Azospirillum brasilense: one gene and its partner. The protein of the gene in region 1 interacts with the protein of each later gene in a pairwise test. Links are inferred from orthologs where the notes say so. Each region holds a gene or a part of one and is shown in the gene's direction. Other genes may lie near its edges.

Region 1 (7,503 bases):
GGGAAGACGGTCACCATGTGGAACAGCGCGAAGCTGGCCAGCGGGGCGAAGGCGCCCAGCACGACGCGCATGCCCTCGTTGCGCAGCATCTCGGTCACCGGGACCGGCTGAAGCTCGCGGCTTTCGAACAGGTGGGTGTATTCCGGCGTCACCACGATGCGCAGCCGCGCGAACAGCGCCACGACGTTGATGGCGAAGGCCACGAAGAACGGATAGCGCCAGCCCCAGCTGAAGAAATCCTCGGCCGACAGGCTGCCGGCGAAATAGGCGAAGAGGGCGCTCGCCACGATCAGCCCGATGGGGGCGCCGAGCTGAGGAATCATCGCGTACCAGCCGCGACGGTTCTCCGGCGCATTCAGCGCCAGCAGCGAGGCGAGGCCGTCCCATGCGCCGCCCAGCGCCAGACCCTGGCCGATGCGGGCCGCCGCCAGCAGCCAGATCGCTGCCGCGCCGATCTGCTCGTAACTCGGCAGAAAGGCGATGGCGACCGTCGAGGTGCCCAGCAGGAACAGGGAGAGGGTGAGCTTCGCACCGCGCCCGTGGGCACGGTCGATGGCCATGAACAGCATGCTGCCCACCGGGCGGGCGACGAAGGCCAGCGCGAAGATCGCGAAGGACCACAACGTTCCGGTGAGCGGGTCAAGATAGGGAAAGACCAGCTTCGGGAAGACGATCACCGAAGCGATGGCATAAACGAAAAAATCGAAGAATTCGGACGTCCGTCCGATGATGACGCCAATCGCGATTTCACCGGGATTCACCCTGTGGTCGCGGGCATTGACCAGTCTTGCATCCCGTTCGGTCGCCGTGGTCGATGATCCCATGGTCCCCCCACCGTCTGGCAATTGCGTCAGAGGGAATTAAATAGGCACCGCAACGGCATTCTGCCACGCCCATGGACGCATTGCCTTGATGTGCGTCAATGGCGGCGCGGAATCGCGGCGCATTGGACAAATTGTCCAATGTCCGACCCGGCCCGTGGGGGTTAGCTCTTCGCCCAAATCCAAAGCGAACCCCTGCTGACAGGTCCTGCCTTGACCCGTTTCCGCGCCTTGGCCCTCCTGCCGCTGATGGCGGTTTTGAGTGGCTGCAACCTTGTGGTGATGAGCCCGTCCGGCGACGTGGCGAGCCAACAGGCCAACCTCATCACCATTTCCACCCTCCTGATGCTTCTCATCATCATTCCGGTGATGGTGCTGACGGTGCTGTTCGCGTGGCGCTACCGCCAGTCGAATAGCACGGCCCAGTACGACCCGGATTGGGACCATTCGACGCAGCTCGAGCTGGTGATCTGGGCGGCCCCGCTGCTCATCATCATCTGCCTGGGCGCCCTCACCTGGATGGCGACCCACCTGCTCGACCCCTACCGCCCGCTCGACCGCATCGCCGCCGGGCGCCCGGTCCCGGCCGACACCAAGATGCTCGACGTCAACGTCGTGGCGCTCGACTGGAAGTGGCTGTTCATCTACCCGGAATACGGCATCGCCACGGTGAACGAGGTGGCCGCCCCGGTGGACCGGCCGATCCGCTTCAACATCACCTCCTCGACGGTGATGAACTCCTTCTACATCCCGGCGCTGGCCGGGCAGATCTACGCCATGGCCGGCATGGAGACGAAGCTGCACGCCGTCATCAACGAGCCGGGCAGCTACAAGGGCTTCTCCGCCAATTACAGCGGCGCCGGCTTCTCGCACATGCGCTTCACCTTCCACGGTCTGGCCGCCGACGGCTTCGACAAGTGGGTGGCGGACATCAAGGCGGGCGGCGGCAAGCTCGACCGCGACGGCTACCTCCAGCTTGAGCGTCCCAGCGAGAACGAGCCGGTGCGCCGCTACGGCGCCGTCGACTCGGGCCTGTTCAAGGCCATCGTCGGGATGTGCGTCGAGCCGGGCAAGATGTGCATGCACGACATGATGGCCATCGACGCCAAGGGCGGCCTCGGCTTGGCCGGCATCGACAACGTGATGCCGCTGATGCACGACAAGCTGTCCCGCCGCGGCACCGCCGTTCTCGGCCCGGCGCCGGTCTATGTGGCGGGCATCTGCTCGACCGAGGAACTGACCGGCCGCGCCGTCGAGTCGTCGCTGGGCGTGCTGAACGCTCCCGCCGACGAGTCCCCGATTTCCGGCCCGATTTCCGGCGCGGGTCTGCCGCGCTCCTCCATCACGCCGATCTCCGCGCCCGCCCCTGCGTTCGGGCCGCGGCTGACGGCCAATCCCTGAGCGGCCCACCGCCATGCTAGACACATCGACCGTCGCCACCCACCCGCTCTTCGGGCGTCTGACCCTGGAGTCCTTCCCCTATCACGAGCCCATCGTGGTCGCGACCTTCGTCGCGGTCGTGCTGGGCGGCCTCGCGCTGGTCGCGGCGCTGAGCTATTTCCGGCTGTGGGGCTATCTCTGGAAGGAGTGGTTCACCACCGTCGACCACAAGCGCATCGGCATCATGTACATGGTGCTGGGCCTCGTCATGCTGCTGCGCGGCTTCGCCGACGCCATCATGATGCGCCTCCAGCAGGCCATGGCCTTCGGCGGCAGCGAGGGCTACCTCAACGCCCACCACTACGACCAGATCTTCACCGCCCACGGCGTCATCATGATCTTCTTCGTGGCGATGCCCTTCGTCACGGGTCTGATGAACTACGTGGTGCCGCTGCAGATCGGCGCCCGCGACGTGTCCTTCCCGTTCCTGAACAATTTCAGCTTCTGGATGACGGTGGGCGGCGCGGTGCTGATCATGGCCTCGCTGTTCGTCGGAGAGTTCGCGCGCACCGGCTGGCTGGCCTATCCGCCGCTGTCCAACATCGCCTACAGCCCCGAGACGGGTGTCGACTACTACATCTGGGCGTTGCAGATCGCCGGTGTCGGAACAACATTGTCCGGCATCAACCTGATCTGCACGATCGTCAAGATGCGCGCCCCCGGCATGACCATGATGAAGATGCCGGTCTTCACCTGGACGTCGCTCTGCACCAACGTGCTGATCGTCGCCTCCTTCCCGATCCTGACCGCCACGCTGGTCCTGCTGTCGCTGGACCGCTATGTCGGCACGAACTTCTTCACGAACGATCTCGGCGGCAGCCCGATGATGTACGTGAACCTGATCTGGATCTGGGGCCACCCGGAAGTCTACATCCTGATCCTGCCGGTCTTCGGCATCTTCTCGGAAGTCACCTCGACCTTCTCGGGCAAGAAGCTGTTCGGCTACACCTCCATGGTCTACGCGACGGTGGTCATCACGATCCTGTCCTACCTGGTGTGGCTGCACCACTTCTTCACCATGGGGTCGGGCGCCAGCGTGAACTCGTTCTTCGGCATCACGACGATGATCATCTCGATCCCGACGGGTGCGAAGATCTTCAACTGGCTGTTCACCATGTACCGCGGCCGCATCCGCTTCGAGCTGCCGATGATGTGGACCGTCGCCTTCATGCTGACCTTCGTGGTCGGCGGCATGACGGGCGTGCTGCTGGCCGTTCCGCCGGCGGACTTCGTCCTGCACAACAGCCTGTTCCTGATCGCCCACTTCCACAACGTCATCATCGGCGGCGTGCTGTTCGGCCTGTTCGCCGGCATCTACTACTGGTGGCCCAAGGCCTTCGGTTTCCGCCTCGATCCCTTCTGGGGCAAGGTGTCCTTCTGGTGCTGGGTGATCGGCTTCTGGGTCGCCTTCATGCCGCTCTACGTCCTCGGCCTGATGGGCGTCACCCGCCGCCTGCGCGTGTTCGAGGACCCGTCGCTGCAGATCTGGTTCCAGATCGCCGCCGTCGGCGCCGTTCTGATCGCGGCTGGCATCGGCGCCTTCCTCGTCCAGATCGCCGTCAGCGTCTGGAAGCGCCGGGAGCTGGTCGACCGCACGGGCGACCCGTGGGATGGCCGCACGCTGGAATGGGCGACCTCCTCGCCGCCGCCGGACTACAACTTCGCCTTCACCCCGATGATCCACGAAAACGACGCGTGGTGGGACATGAAGAAGCGCGGCTACAAGCGTCCGCTGGGCGGCTACAAGGCGATCCACATGCCGAGCAACAGCGGCACCGGCGTGATCCTGGCCGGGATCAGCGTGGTCCTCGGCTTCGCCCTGGTCTGGTACATCTGGTGGCTGGCGGCGGTGAGCTTCGTCGCCCTGCTGGCGGCGGCCATCCACCACACCTTCAACTATCACCGCGACTTCCACATCCCGGCGGACGTGGTGGTGCGGACCGAGAACGAGCGGACCCGACTCCTCTCCGGGCAGGTGTAAAGCATGAGCACGACCCTGACAGCCGAGCGGCCCCGCAGCCAGGCTCCGGTGTTCCACGTGGTGGACGAGCACGCGCATCCCGAAGGCTCCAGCACCATGCTGGGCTTCTGGATCTACCTGATGAGCGACTGCCTCATCTTCGCGGTGCTGTTCGCGACTTACGGCGTTCTCGGCGCCAACTACGCCGCCGGGCCCGCGCCCAAGGACCTGTTCGACCTGCCGCTGGTGGCGCTGAACACCGCCATGCTGCTGTTCTCCTCCATCACCTATGGCTTCGCCATGCTGGCGATGGAGAAGGGGCGGGTGTCGCAGACCCAGCTGTGGCTGGCGGTGACCGGCCTGTTCGGCGCCGCCTTCCTGGCCATCGAGCTCTACGAGTTCGCCCACCTGATCCACATCGGGGCGACCCCGCAGCGCAGCGCCTTCCTGTCGTCCTTCTTCACGCTGGTCGGCACCCACGGCCTGCACGTCACCTTCGGCCTCGTCTGGCTGGTGACGCTGATGGTGCAGGTCAACAAGCGCGGCCTGATCCCGGCCAACCGCCGGCGCCTGATGTGCCTCAGTCTGTTCTGGCACTTCCTGGACGTCATCTGGATCGGCGTCTTCACCTTCGTCTATCTGATGGGAATGCTGCGATGAGTTCTCACGCCGAAGAACACCATGGCCACGGGGAGCATGAGGGCGCCCACGGGACGCTCGGCAGCTACCTGATCGGCTTCGTCCTGTCGGTGATCCTGACGGTCATTCCCTTCTGGCTGGTCATGGACGGGACGATCCTGGACAAGAACATGACCGTGATGGCGATCATGGCGCTCGCCGCCGTCCAGGTCGTCGTCCACATGATCTTCTTCCTGCACATGAACGGGCGGGCGGAAGGCGGCTGGACCATGCTGTCGCTGATCTTCACGATCATCGTCGTGGTCATCATGCTGGCCGGTTCGCTGTGGGTGATGTACCACCTGAACACCAACATGATGCCGATCCACGACCCGAGCCTGTTGCCGTGACCGGCACGGTGACCCACCGTCCGCGCCGGGGGCTGATCCTTCTCGGCGTCCTGGCGCTGGCGGGGGTCGCCGTCTTCACGTCGCTCGGCGTCTGGCAGGTCGAGCGGCTGTTCTGGAAGCTGGACCTGATCCGGCGGGTGGAGGAGCGGGCGCAGGCCGCGCCCGTTCCCGCCCCCGGCCCGGAGGACTGGCCCACCGTCACCGCGGCCAGCCAGGAATACCGGCGGGTCGGCGTCACCGGGCGTTTCCTGAACGACCAGGAAACCCTGGTCCAGGCGGTGACCGAGCGGGGCGGCGGCTTCTGGGTGCTCACCCCCTTCCGGACCGACCGGGGCTTCACCGTCCTAGTCAACCGTGGCTTCGTGCCGCCGGAGCGGCGCAGCACCGACAGCCGCCCCGAAGGGCTGATCGATCAGGACACCACCGTCACCGGCCTGCTGCGGGTGACGGAGCCGGGGGGCGGCTTCCTGCGCTCCAACGATCCGGCGCAGGACCGCTGGTACTCGCGCGACGTGGCGGCCATCACCGCCGCCCGCGGCGTGACGGAGGCGGCCCCCTATTTCATCGACGCCGCGACCAGCCCGCCGGGCGGCTACCCGGTCGGCGGGCTGACCGTTCTGAAGTTTCCGAACAACCACCTCGTCTATGCGCTGACGTGGTTCGCCCTGGCCCTCATGGTGATCGCCGCGTCGCTCTATGTCGCGCGCAGTGAACGGCGGCGCCGGGGTTGAAGAAATAATCTTTTTTTCTTTGTGGTTTTTCTGCCGGGTGGGTAGGGGTTCCTCGCGGACTCTTTCGCCCGGCTTTTTTGTGCTATCAAATCCCCCCGAAGTCCGGGGCAAGGCTGCCAAGCCGAGGCATCGTGCCCATATGAATGGGGACCGAAGGAAGCCGGCGAAGGGCCAGACGTTTTCCGTGCGCGACACCACCGACAAGAAAAACCTGTTCCTGCTGGTGCAGCTGCGCTGGCTCGCCGTCGCCGGGCAGGTGATCACGATCCTGATCGTGCATTACCGGATGGGCATCACCCTGCCGCTCGACCAGATGGGCGCGGTGATCCTGTTCCTGGTGGCGCTGAACATCGCCAGCGTCCTGCACCTGCGCCGCCAGACCTCGGTGTCGAACACCCAGCTTTTCCTGGAACTGCTGATCGACGTGTCGGCGCTCACGGTGCAGCTCTACCTCAGCGGCGGCGCGTCCAACCCGTTCATCTCGCTCTACCTGCTCCAGATCACGCTGGGGGCGGTGCTGCTGGAGGCGTGGTCGGCCTGGGCGCTGGTGCTGGTCGCCACGGCCTGCTTCACGCTGCTGATCGGCGCCTACCGCCCGCTGGCCCTGCCGCCGGGGCTGGAGGGGCTGCTGCTGGGGCTGCACATCCAGGGCATGTTCCTGTGCTTCGTGCTGACGGCCAGCCTGATCGTCCCCTTCATCACCCAGATCACCCGCAACCTGCGCGCCCGCGACGCCCATCTGGCCGACCTGCGCCAGCGCTCCATGGAGGAGGATCACATCGTGCGCCTCGGCCTGCTCGCTTCCGGCGCCGCGCATGAGCTGGGGACGCCGCTCGCCACGCTGTCGGTGATCGTGAACGACTGGCGGCGGATGCCGGTGGTCAAGGGCGATCCCGACATGGCCGAGGACATCGCCGAGATGCAGAACCAGATCGACCGCTGCAAGGCCATCGTGTCGGGCATTCTGCTGTCCTCCGGCGAGGCGCGGGGGGAGGGGACGCTGCGCACCACCGTGACCGCCTTCCTCGACGAACTGGTGGAGGAATGGAAGGACAGCCGGTCCCCGGCCTGCGTCGATTACGACAACAGCGTCCGCTCGCGGGAGGGGATCATCTCCGACCTCGCGCTGAAGCAGGTGATCTTCAACGTCCTGGACAACGCGCTGGAGGTGTCTCCCGGCTGGGTCGGCATCGCCGCCGGACGGCAGGGGGACAGCCTCGTCCTGACCGTCAACGACGCCGGCCCCGGCTTCGAGGAGCGGATGCTGGCGGAATTCGGCAAACCCTACCGGTCGAGCAAGGGGCGCCCCGGCGGCGGGCTGGGCCTCTTCCTGGTGGTCAACGTGGTGCGCAAGCTGGGCGGCTCGGTCGCCGCGCGCAACCGCCCCGGCGGCGGCGCGTCCGTCACCATGACCCTGCCGCTCGCCGCCCTGTCCGCGGGAGAGAGCCATGGAGTCTGACCGTTCCCTCGTGCTGGTGGAGGACGACGCCGCCTTCGCCAAGGTCCTGCGCCGCTCCTTCGAG
Region 2 (7,346 bases), on another replicon or contig:
CTTTATGAAGATGCTGGCCGTCGCCGGGTTCTGCTGGCGGGCGAACAGCTCGCGCTTGGGCAGCACCAGATGGACGCGGGCGCTCTGCACCCCGTTCAGCGTCTGCACCGTGCGCGCCATCTCGCCTTCCAGGGCGCGCAGATGGTTGATGTTCTGCATGAAGCTGGTGGCGCCGAAGCCTTCGCCCTTGTCGAACAGCTCGTAGCCGATCGAACCGCCCGAGGGCAGGCCGGCGGCGGCCATCCGCATGCGGGTCGGCCCCACCTGTTCGGCGGCGACCATGATCTTCGTGCCGGTCTTGTCGACCGTGAAGGGGACCTTCGCCTCCTCCAGCTTCTTGGCGATGGCGGCGGCCTCGGTCGGCTGGAGTTCGGCGTAGAGAAGCTCCATCTCCGGGGTGGAGAGGCGGGTCATCAGGTAAACGAAAAATCCGATCAGGAGCAGGCCGACGCCACCGATGGCGGCCAGGCGCGCGGGACCCAGATTGCGCAAGGTCTGCAGAAGGTTGTTCACGCGCTAGTCCCCGATCGGATGCCCCGGTGGATCTCCGGGAAGTTCTTGATTTCGCAGACGCAAAAGAAAGAATTTGCAAAAACCGCGCCGGTCCTTGCCTTAGGCGCGCATGCTGGGCTGTCTTGATGAAGAGAGCGTTAATTCGTGGGCAGAAATTGCCCAGTGCCCGGCAAAATGTGCCTATCGATGCGCGTCGGCAACGCCCTTTTGCCGACCGGTGAGCGAAATCAACGGAATTGATTCGCCGCAAAAGAGAGGTCGACGGATTGTTTCTGTTTCAAGCAATTTAAAATTACCTCGAAAGAAGGAATGATGCGCGGGTGCATAACCATTCACTTTCTGTGGTTTGTTGGAACGTAGGTAGTAAATGTCGCAACGGTGGTTGACTTTGTGTCACCGAAGTCATAGCTGAGTTGCAATGGTCGCTTGTCCGATACCAAAAAGATCGTGGCACAAGCGCGTCGGAATCTTTCCAACGCAGAACCGAATGTTGCTTCGCGCGACATGGGGCTTTGCCACTTTTTCTGATGGGGGAATGTTGTGAAAAAACGTGGACGTGAGAAGAAGGAAGGCCTCAACGAGGTCGATGTGTTTGTTGGGCAGCGCCTGCGCGAACTGCGCATGCTCGCCGGTCTGAGCCAGAGCGATGTCGCCTCGGCTCTGGGACTGACGTTCCAGCAGCTTCAGAAATACGAGCGCGGCTTCAACCGGGTCTCGGCCAGCCGGCTGTTCAAGCTGGCGCAGTTCTTCCGGGTGCCGGTGTCCGTCTTCTTCGAGGGGCTGGAAGAGCGCCATGCCGCCCAGGAAGCGGGAATCGCCAGTCCTCAGGCGGAGGAGTCGGAGGGCACTCTGCGGTCCCGCGAGGCGCTGATGCTCGCCCGTTACTTCCAGAACATCCGCGATCCGCAGATCCGCGGGGCGATCCGGGAACTGGCCGAACGCTGCGCCGACCAGACCGACAGCGACGGCGGCCCGGCCATCGACGCGGATGCGGCGGTGATCGACCCGACCGCCGTTCGTGGACGCCGCGGGCGCAACGCTGGCCACAGCGTCGGGCAGGCGTGAGGAGCGGGCGGCGTAGCCGTGTGGGTCCAGCCCCATGCGGTTCACCCGCCCGGTTTTGTAGGCCCGGTTTCATAGGTAGGCCCGGTCCCGGCGTCACCGCTGGGCCACGTCGGTTCGTGCCGCCCAACCACCTCGGCCCCCCCTGAGGCGGTTGGGCGTGCGCGTTTGATTCGCGTGCGCGTTTGATTCGATTGGGTTCGCGTCAACCGTCGATGACGGGGCCCGACACGAGCGGGCAGAACTTCGTTGACCCTCGCCGTGTCCGGCTTGTCCCGCCGCGTCCCCGGGGGCCACCACCTGCTCTTGAGACAGGAAGCCGCGCACAGCGCCCCTGCTGGGAAAACCCGCCGAGGCGCTGGACGAGCGGCCGCAATCCGTCGATAAGGCAAGCCGGAACAAGGCTGGTGCGGCGACCGCTGAATTCCGCCCGCTCGATCCGCGATCCGAGACGGGCGGGGCTCTCCCGATCTGGCCGGTCACCGATCAGCCACCACGGAACTCACCCAACCACACCGACGGTGTTCGATGCAAAATTCCGAAGAACCGAAGACGGGCTTCCTTGGTCGGCGGGAACTTGACCTCCCGGTTACGATCTTCGAGGTGATGTCCCGTCTGTCGGACGAGCACAAGGCGATCAATCTTGGCCAGGGCTTTCCCGACGAGCGCGGTCCCGCCGACGTTCTGGACGTGGCGGCCAAGGCCATCCTCGAAGGGTGGAACCAGTACCCGCCGATGATGGGCACGCCGGAGTTGCGGCAGGCGCTGGCCGGCCACGGCAAGCGGTTCTACGGGCTGGACATCGATTGGAAGACCGAGGTGCTGGTGACCTCCGGCGCGACGGAGGCCCTTACCGCCAGCCTGCTCGGCCTCATCGAGCCGGGCGACGAGGTTGTGCTGTTCCAGCCCATGTACGACAGCTACCTGCCGATCGTCCGGCTGGCCGGCGGCGTGCCGCGTTTCGTCAGCCTGAAGGCCCCGGACTGGAGCTTCACGCGGGCCGACCTGGAAGCTGCCTTCTCGCCGAAGACCAAGCTGGTTCTCATCAACGACCCGCTGAATCCCGCCGCCAAGGTCTTCTCCCGCGCCGAACTGGAACTGTTGGCGGAGTTCGTCCAGCGTTTCGATTCCTTCGCCGTCTGTGACGAGGTGTACGAGCACATCGTCTTCGATGGGGGTCGGCACATTCCGCTGATGACGCTGCCCGGCATGCGTGACCGTTGTCTGAAGATCGGCTCCGCCGGCAAGACGTTCTCGCTGACCGGCTGGAAGGTCGGCTACGTCACCGGCGCGCCGCACCTGCTCCAGCCCGTCGCAAAGGCGCACCAGTACATCACCTTCACCACGCCGCCCAACCTCCAGGCGGCGGTCGCCTATGGGCTGGGCAAGGACGATGCCTATTTCGCCGGACTGGCCGGCGGACTCCAGGCCAAACGCGACCGGCTGGCCGACGGGCTGCGCGCGGTGGGGTTCAAGGTGCTGCCCTCCGCCGGCACCTATTTCGTGGTCGCCGACGTGTCGCCCTTCGGCTTCGACGGAAACGACGAGGATTTCTGCCGCCGTCTGACCGTCGAGGCCGGGGTGACGGCCATTCCCGTCGGAGCCTTCTTCGTCCAAGACGCGCCGCGAAGCTTCATCCGCTTCTGTTTCTCCAAGAGGGACGAGATCCTCGATGGGGCGGTTGAGCGGCTGAGGGCGTATTTCACGCAAAAATGACATGATGGCATTCGCTGTCAACGCTGGATGGAGAGGCTTGCCGGGGACTTCGGTGGCGTGATACCCCTTGTTCTCTAGGGTCGATACCGGGCCGGAACGGATCATCGTCCGGACCCGCCCCGGTTGACCGCCTGTGGAAAGACCGGGATGCGTCTGCCGATCTCGTTCCGCTGGTGCGTGTTCGCCATCGCCGCCGTTGCGATCACGGTGGTCTGGGGAGCCTACGCGCAGGTGGCGCGCGAACTGCTGGACGGCCAGACGCGGGAAGCGGTGGCGAAGGCCGAGATCATGGTCCGGGCCTTCGCCAAGAGCACCCACCGCGCGGTGCATGAGGTGGACATCACGCTGCGCTCCCTGGCGCTGGAGTTCGGGGAGAACGGCCTGCCCGGCATCCGCAACTTCCTCGACCAGACGCTCTACGATCCGACGCTGATCCATCACTTCACCGTGCTCGACGCCGACGGGACCGTGCTGTTGCGCAGCGAAGGGCCGGGTGGGCGGGCGAACGAGCGGGACGAGGCGGCCTTCACCTTCCATCAGGGCACCGGCCGCGACCTGATGCACATCGGAACGCCTTTTCCCGGGACGACCGGCGGCGGCCCACTGCTGCGCCTCAGCCGGCGGTTGACCGACGGGGATGGCGGCTTCGCGGGCATCGTAATCGCCAACATCGATCCCGACATCCTGGCGGAGTTCTACCAGCAGGCCAATCTGGGGCCGCAGGGGGTGGTGACCCTGATCGGAATGGACAGGATAATCCGCGCCCGCGGCGCCTCGCGGGGCGTCGAGGCGGTTGGCTTCGCCATTCCCCAATCCCGCCTGTGGGACGAGCTGGCTCGCTCGCTCGCCGGCGTCTATTGGCAGGAGTCGCAAACCGACGGCGTCCTGCGCGCCTTCGCCTACCGTTTGGTGGAGAGCTATCCGCTGGTCGCCACCGTCGGCGTCGCGCAGGTGGACATCGAGGCGGGGGTGGCCGACCTGCGCAACACGCTGTTCCTGCTGGCGGCGATCCTGACCGTGTCCATCCTGCTGGTGACGCTGTTCCTTCTGGTGCAGCACCGCACCGCGGAGCGGTTGCGCGCCGCGCTGGCGCTGAACCGCAATTTCCTGGCCCGCGTCAGCCATGAGCTGCGCACGCCGCTGAACGCCATCCTCGGCTTCTCGGAGGTCATCCGCGATCAGATGCTGGGGCCGCAGGCCGGCGGGCGTTACGCCGACTACGCCCACGACATTCATGAATCGGGGCGGCACCTGCTGGGGCTGATCAACGACATCATGGATCTGTCGCGGCTCCAGGCGGGGACGTTGTCCCTGCATCGGGAGGATCTCGACGTTGCTCCGGTCGTCGACTGGGCGTTCCGCATGGTGGCACCGCAGGCCGACGCCAAAGCCATCCGCTTGGACATGCATGTCGAGCCGGGGCACCACAGCGTCTCGGCGGACGAACGCGCTTTGAAGCAAATGCTCCTGAACCTGCTGACCAACGCCGTCACCTTCACGCCGGACGGCGGGCGCATCCTGGTGACGGTCGGCGGCGGAGCGGACGGCGGATGCCGCGTGCGGGTAACGGACAACGGCATCGGCATGACGCCGGAACAGCTCCACCAGGCTGCGGAGCCCTTCGGGCAGCCCGCGGTGCATGTGGCGCTTCCAGGGCAGGGCGGCGGGCTGGGGCTGTCCATCGTCAAGTCATTGATGGAGGCCCATGGTGGACGCCTGCGCATCGACAGCCGGCCCGGCGAGGGCAGTCAGTTCACGCTGGAATTCGCCGCCTGATCCACACCCGATCCACGTTGCGGGATTTTCCGGGCGGGGCCGCAAAGCCGTGGCGAAACCAGGGGCGCTTCGGCATACTCCGCGCCGGTTTGCCGAAAACAGTGTTTTCGCAGGCCCCAAGTTTTCGCATAGGCCCGCGCGCGCCGCGCCGGGCGGCTGGTCCAGGGAAGATCGAATGTTGCGTGCAGTGGCGCGTGTCTGTGCCGTCCTCGTCGCGTCCTCAACCCCCGTCATTGCCGCCGACGCGCCGCCCGAGCCGGTGCCCTTCGGCGTCTCCTCCGCCGAGGTGGCGGCGGAGCGCGACGTGCCGCAGGCCTGCTTCACCTTCACCGACCGGCTGGAGAAGTCGCGCGCGGTGAACTACCGCGACTATGTGGAGGTGACGCCTGCCGGGGGCGGGGCAGCCTTCGACGGGACCGCCGTCGCCCGCGACCGCACGCTCTGCGTCGAGGGGCTGAAGCACGGGCAGAGCTACCGCATCACCCTGCGCGACGGTCTGCCGGGCAGCGACGGGAAGCGCCTGCCCAACCCCGACGCGCGCGACATCGAGGTGCCGAACCGCAAGCCGGCGCTGGCCTTCCGCGGGGCAGGCTACATCCTGCCGCGCATCGGCGCCGACGGTCTGCCGCTGCGCTCCATCAACCTCGACCGGGCGAAGCTCCAGGTGCTGCGGATCAACGACCGCAGCCTGGTGGAGAAGATCTATTTCGGCCGCATCGGCCAGCAGATGTCCGACCACGAGGTCGGCGAGATCCTCGACCGCTCCGGCCAGGAGGTGTGGCGCGGGGAAATGGCGATCAGCAACAGCCGCAACCAGGCGGTGGTGACGCCCTTTCCCATCGACGCCGTGCTGGGCCGGCTGGAGCCCGGCGTCTACATCGCCGTGGCCAGCACCGAGGACATCAAGCCCGGCGGCTGGGACCACAAGGCGACCCAGTGGTTCGTCGTCTCCGACCTCGGCCTGAACGCCATCACCGGCGAGGACGCGCTGGTCGTCTTCGCCCGCTCCGTCAAGGGTGCGACGCCGGAGGCCGGCGTGGAACTGCGCCTGCTCGCCCGCAACAACGAGGAGCTTGGCAAGGCGCTGACCGGCGCGGACGGGCTGGCGCGCTTCGACCTCACCGCCCTGCGCGCCGCCGGGCGTGAGCCGGTGCAGGCGCTGTTCGCCTACCGTGGGGCGGGGGACTTCGGCTTCCTTGACCTCGTCACGCCGACGCTGGCCAACGCCCCTCCGGCGGCCGGGGCGCCGAACGCGGCGCCGGGCGGCGTCGCGGCGGCGGTCCCGGCGCGCCCGGTTCCCGGCCAGCCCGACGCCTTCCTTTACACCGAGCGCGGCATCTACCGCCCCGGCGAGACGGTGCATCTGGCGATGCTGCTGCGCGACGCCGACGCCAAGCCGGTCACCGGCCGGCCTGTCACGCTGAAGATCCAGCGCCCGGACGGCTTCGAGGTGGACCGCCGCCCGCTCGCCGAATCCGGCGGCGGCAGCTTCGCCGCCCGCGTCGAGATCCCGGCCAACGCCATGACCGGCACCTGGGCCGTCACCGCCCACGGCGAGCCGGAGGCGGGCGCGCAATCAAGCACGACGGGGCCGAACACGACGGGGCCGGTGCTGGGCCGCGCCGAATTCCTGGTCGAGGACTTCGTGCCGCCGCGTCTTGAGGTCGCCCTCGCCGCCGAGGCGGCGGAGCTTCCGGCGGACGGCAAGACGACGCTGACCGTCGACGGGCATTTCCTCTACGGCGCTCCGGCGGCGGGCCTGCCGGGCGAGCTGGCGGTGACGCTGCGCGCCGCGGCGAATCCCTATCCAAACCTGCCCGGCTACCGCTTCGGCCTCACGCAGGAGGAGGTGAAGCCGCTGCGCAGCGACCTGCCGGGCTTCACGACCAACCGCAACGGGCAGGCCAAGGCCGACCTCGCGCTGCCCAAGGCGCCGGAGAGCACCAAGCCGCTGGAGGCGGTGGTCCGCGCCACCCTGCTGGATATCGGGGGCCGCTCGGTCAGCCGCGATCTGGTCCTGCCGGTGCGCCACCAGCCCTTCGCCGTCGGCATCCGCCCGCGTTTCGAGGGCGACGGGGTGCCCGAGGGCGCCACCGCCGGATTCGACGTGGTGGCGGTCGGGCCGGACGGCCAGCCGATGGACAAGGAGGACCTCTCCTACGAGCTGTTCGAGGAGGAGTACGACTACGCCTGGTTCGAGGCCAACGGGCGCTGGGACTACAAAGTCACGGTGCGCGACCAGCGGGTGACCGGCGGCACGCTCGCCGCCCAGGCGGCCA

The links. Proteins that work in one complex are often made in the same cells at the same time.
Region 2: the proteins of cyoB (region 1) and AMK58_RS19475 interact in binary tests that used the Escherichia coli proteins (3 or more experiments, as listed by UniProt). The link is inferred for Azospirillum brasilense from one-to-one orthologs.

Annotation. Positions count from the first base shown.
Region 1 is NZ_CP012916.1:32,291-39,793, forward strand. The notes cover bases 1,782-4,738. They hold cyoB (cytochrome o ubiquinol oxidase subunit I), read left to right. Parts: upstream 1,782-2,235; coding sequence 2,236-4,242; downstream 4,243-4,738. Other genes in these bases: cyoA (ubiquinol oxidase subunit II), read left to right, coding at 1,782-2,222; cyoC (cytochrome o ubiquinol oxidase subunit III), read left to right, coding at 4,246-4,738. Outside these bases: AMK58_RS21755 (MFS transporter), read right to left, coding at 1-824; more of cyoA, read left to right, coding at 1,035-1,781; more of cyoC, read left to right, coding at 4,739-4,881; cyoD (cytochrome o ubiquinol oxidase subunit IV), read left to right, coding at 4,878-5,249; AMK58_RS21780 (SURF1 family protein), read left to right, coding at 5,246-5,980; AMK58_RS21785 (ATP-binding protein), read left to right, coding at 6,165-7,439; AMK58_RS21790 (response regulator transcription factor), read left to right, coding at 7,429-7,503. UniProt on the Escherichia coli protein: Cytochrome bo(3) ubiquinol oxidase is the terminal enzyme in the aerobic respiratory chain of E.coli that predominates when cells are grown at high aeration.
Region 2 is NZ_CP012915.1:1,267,712-1,275,057, reverse strand. Bases 1,398-4,197 are described here. They hold AMK58_RS19475 (aminotransferase), read left to right. Parts: upstream 1,398-2,103; coding sequence 2,104-3,291; downstream 3,292-4,197. Other genes in these bases: AMK58_RS19470 (sensor histidine kinase), read left to right, coding at 3,439-4,197; AMK58_RS19480 (helix-turn-helix domain-containing protein), read left to right, coding at 1,398-1,578. Outside these bases: flagellar basal-body MS-ring/collar protein FliF, read right to left, coding at 1-513; more of AMK58_RS19480, read left to right, coding at 1,054-1,397; more of AMK58_RS19470, read left to right, coding at 4,198-5,067; AMK58_RS19465 (alpha-2-macroglobulin family protein), read left to right, coding at 5,243-7,346. UniProt on the Escherichia coli protein: Shows aminotransferase activity with methionine and histidine as substrates, and to a lesser extent also with phenylalanine.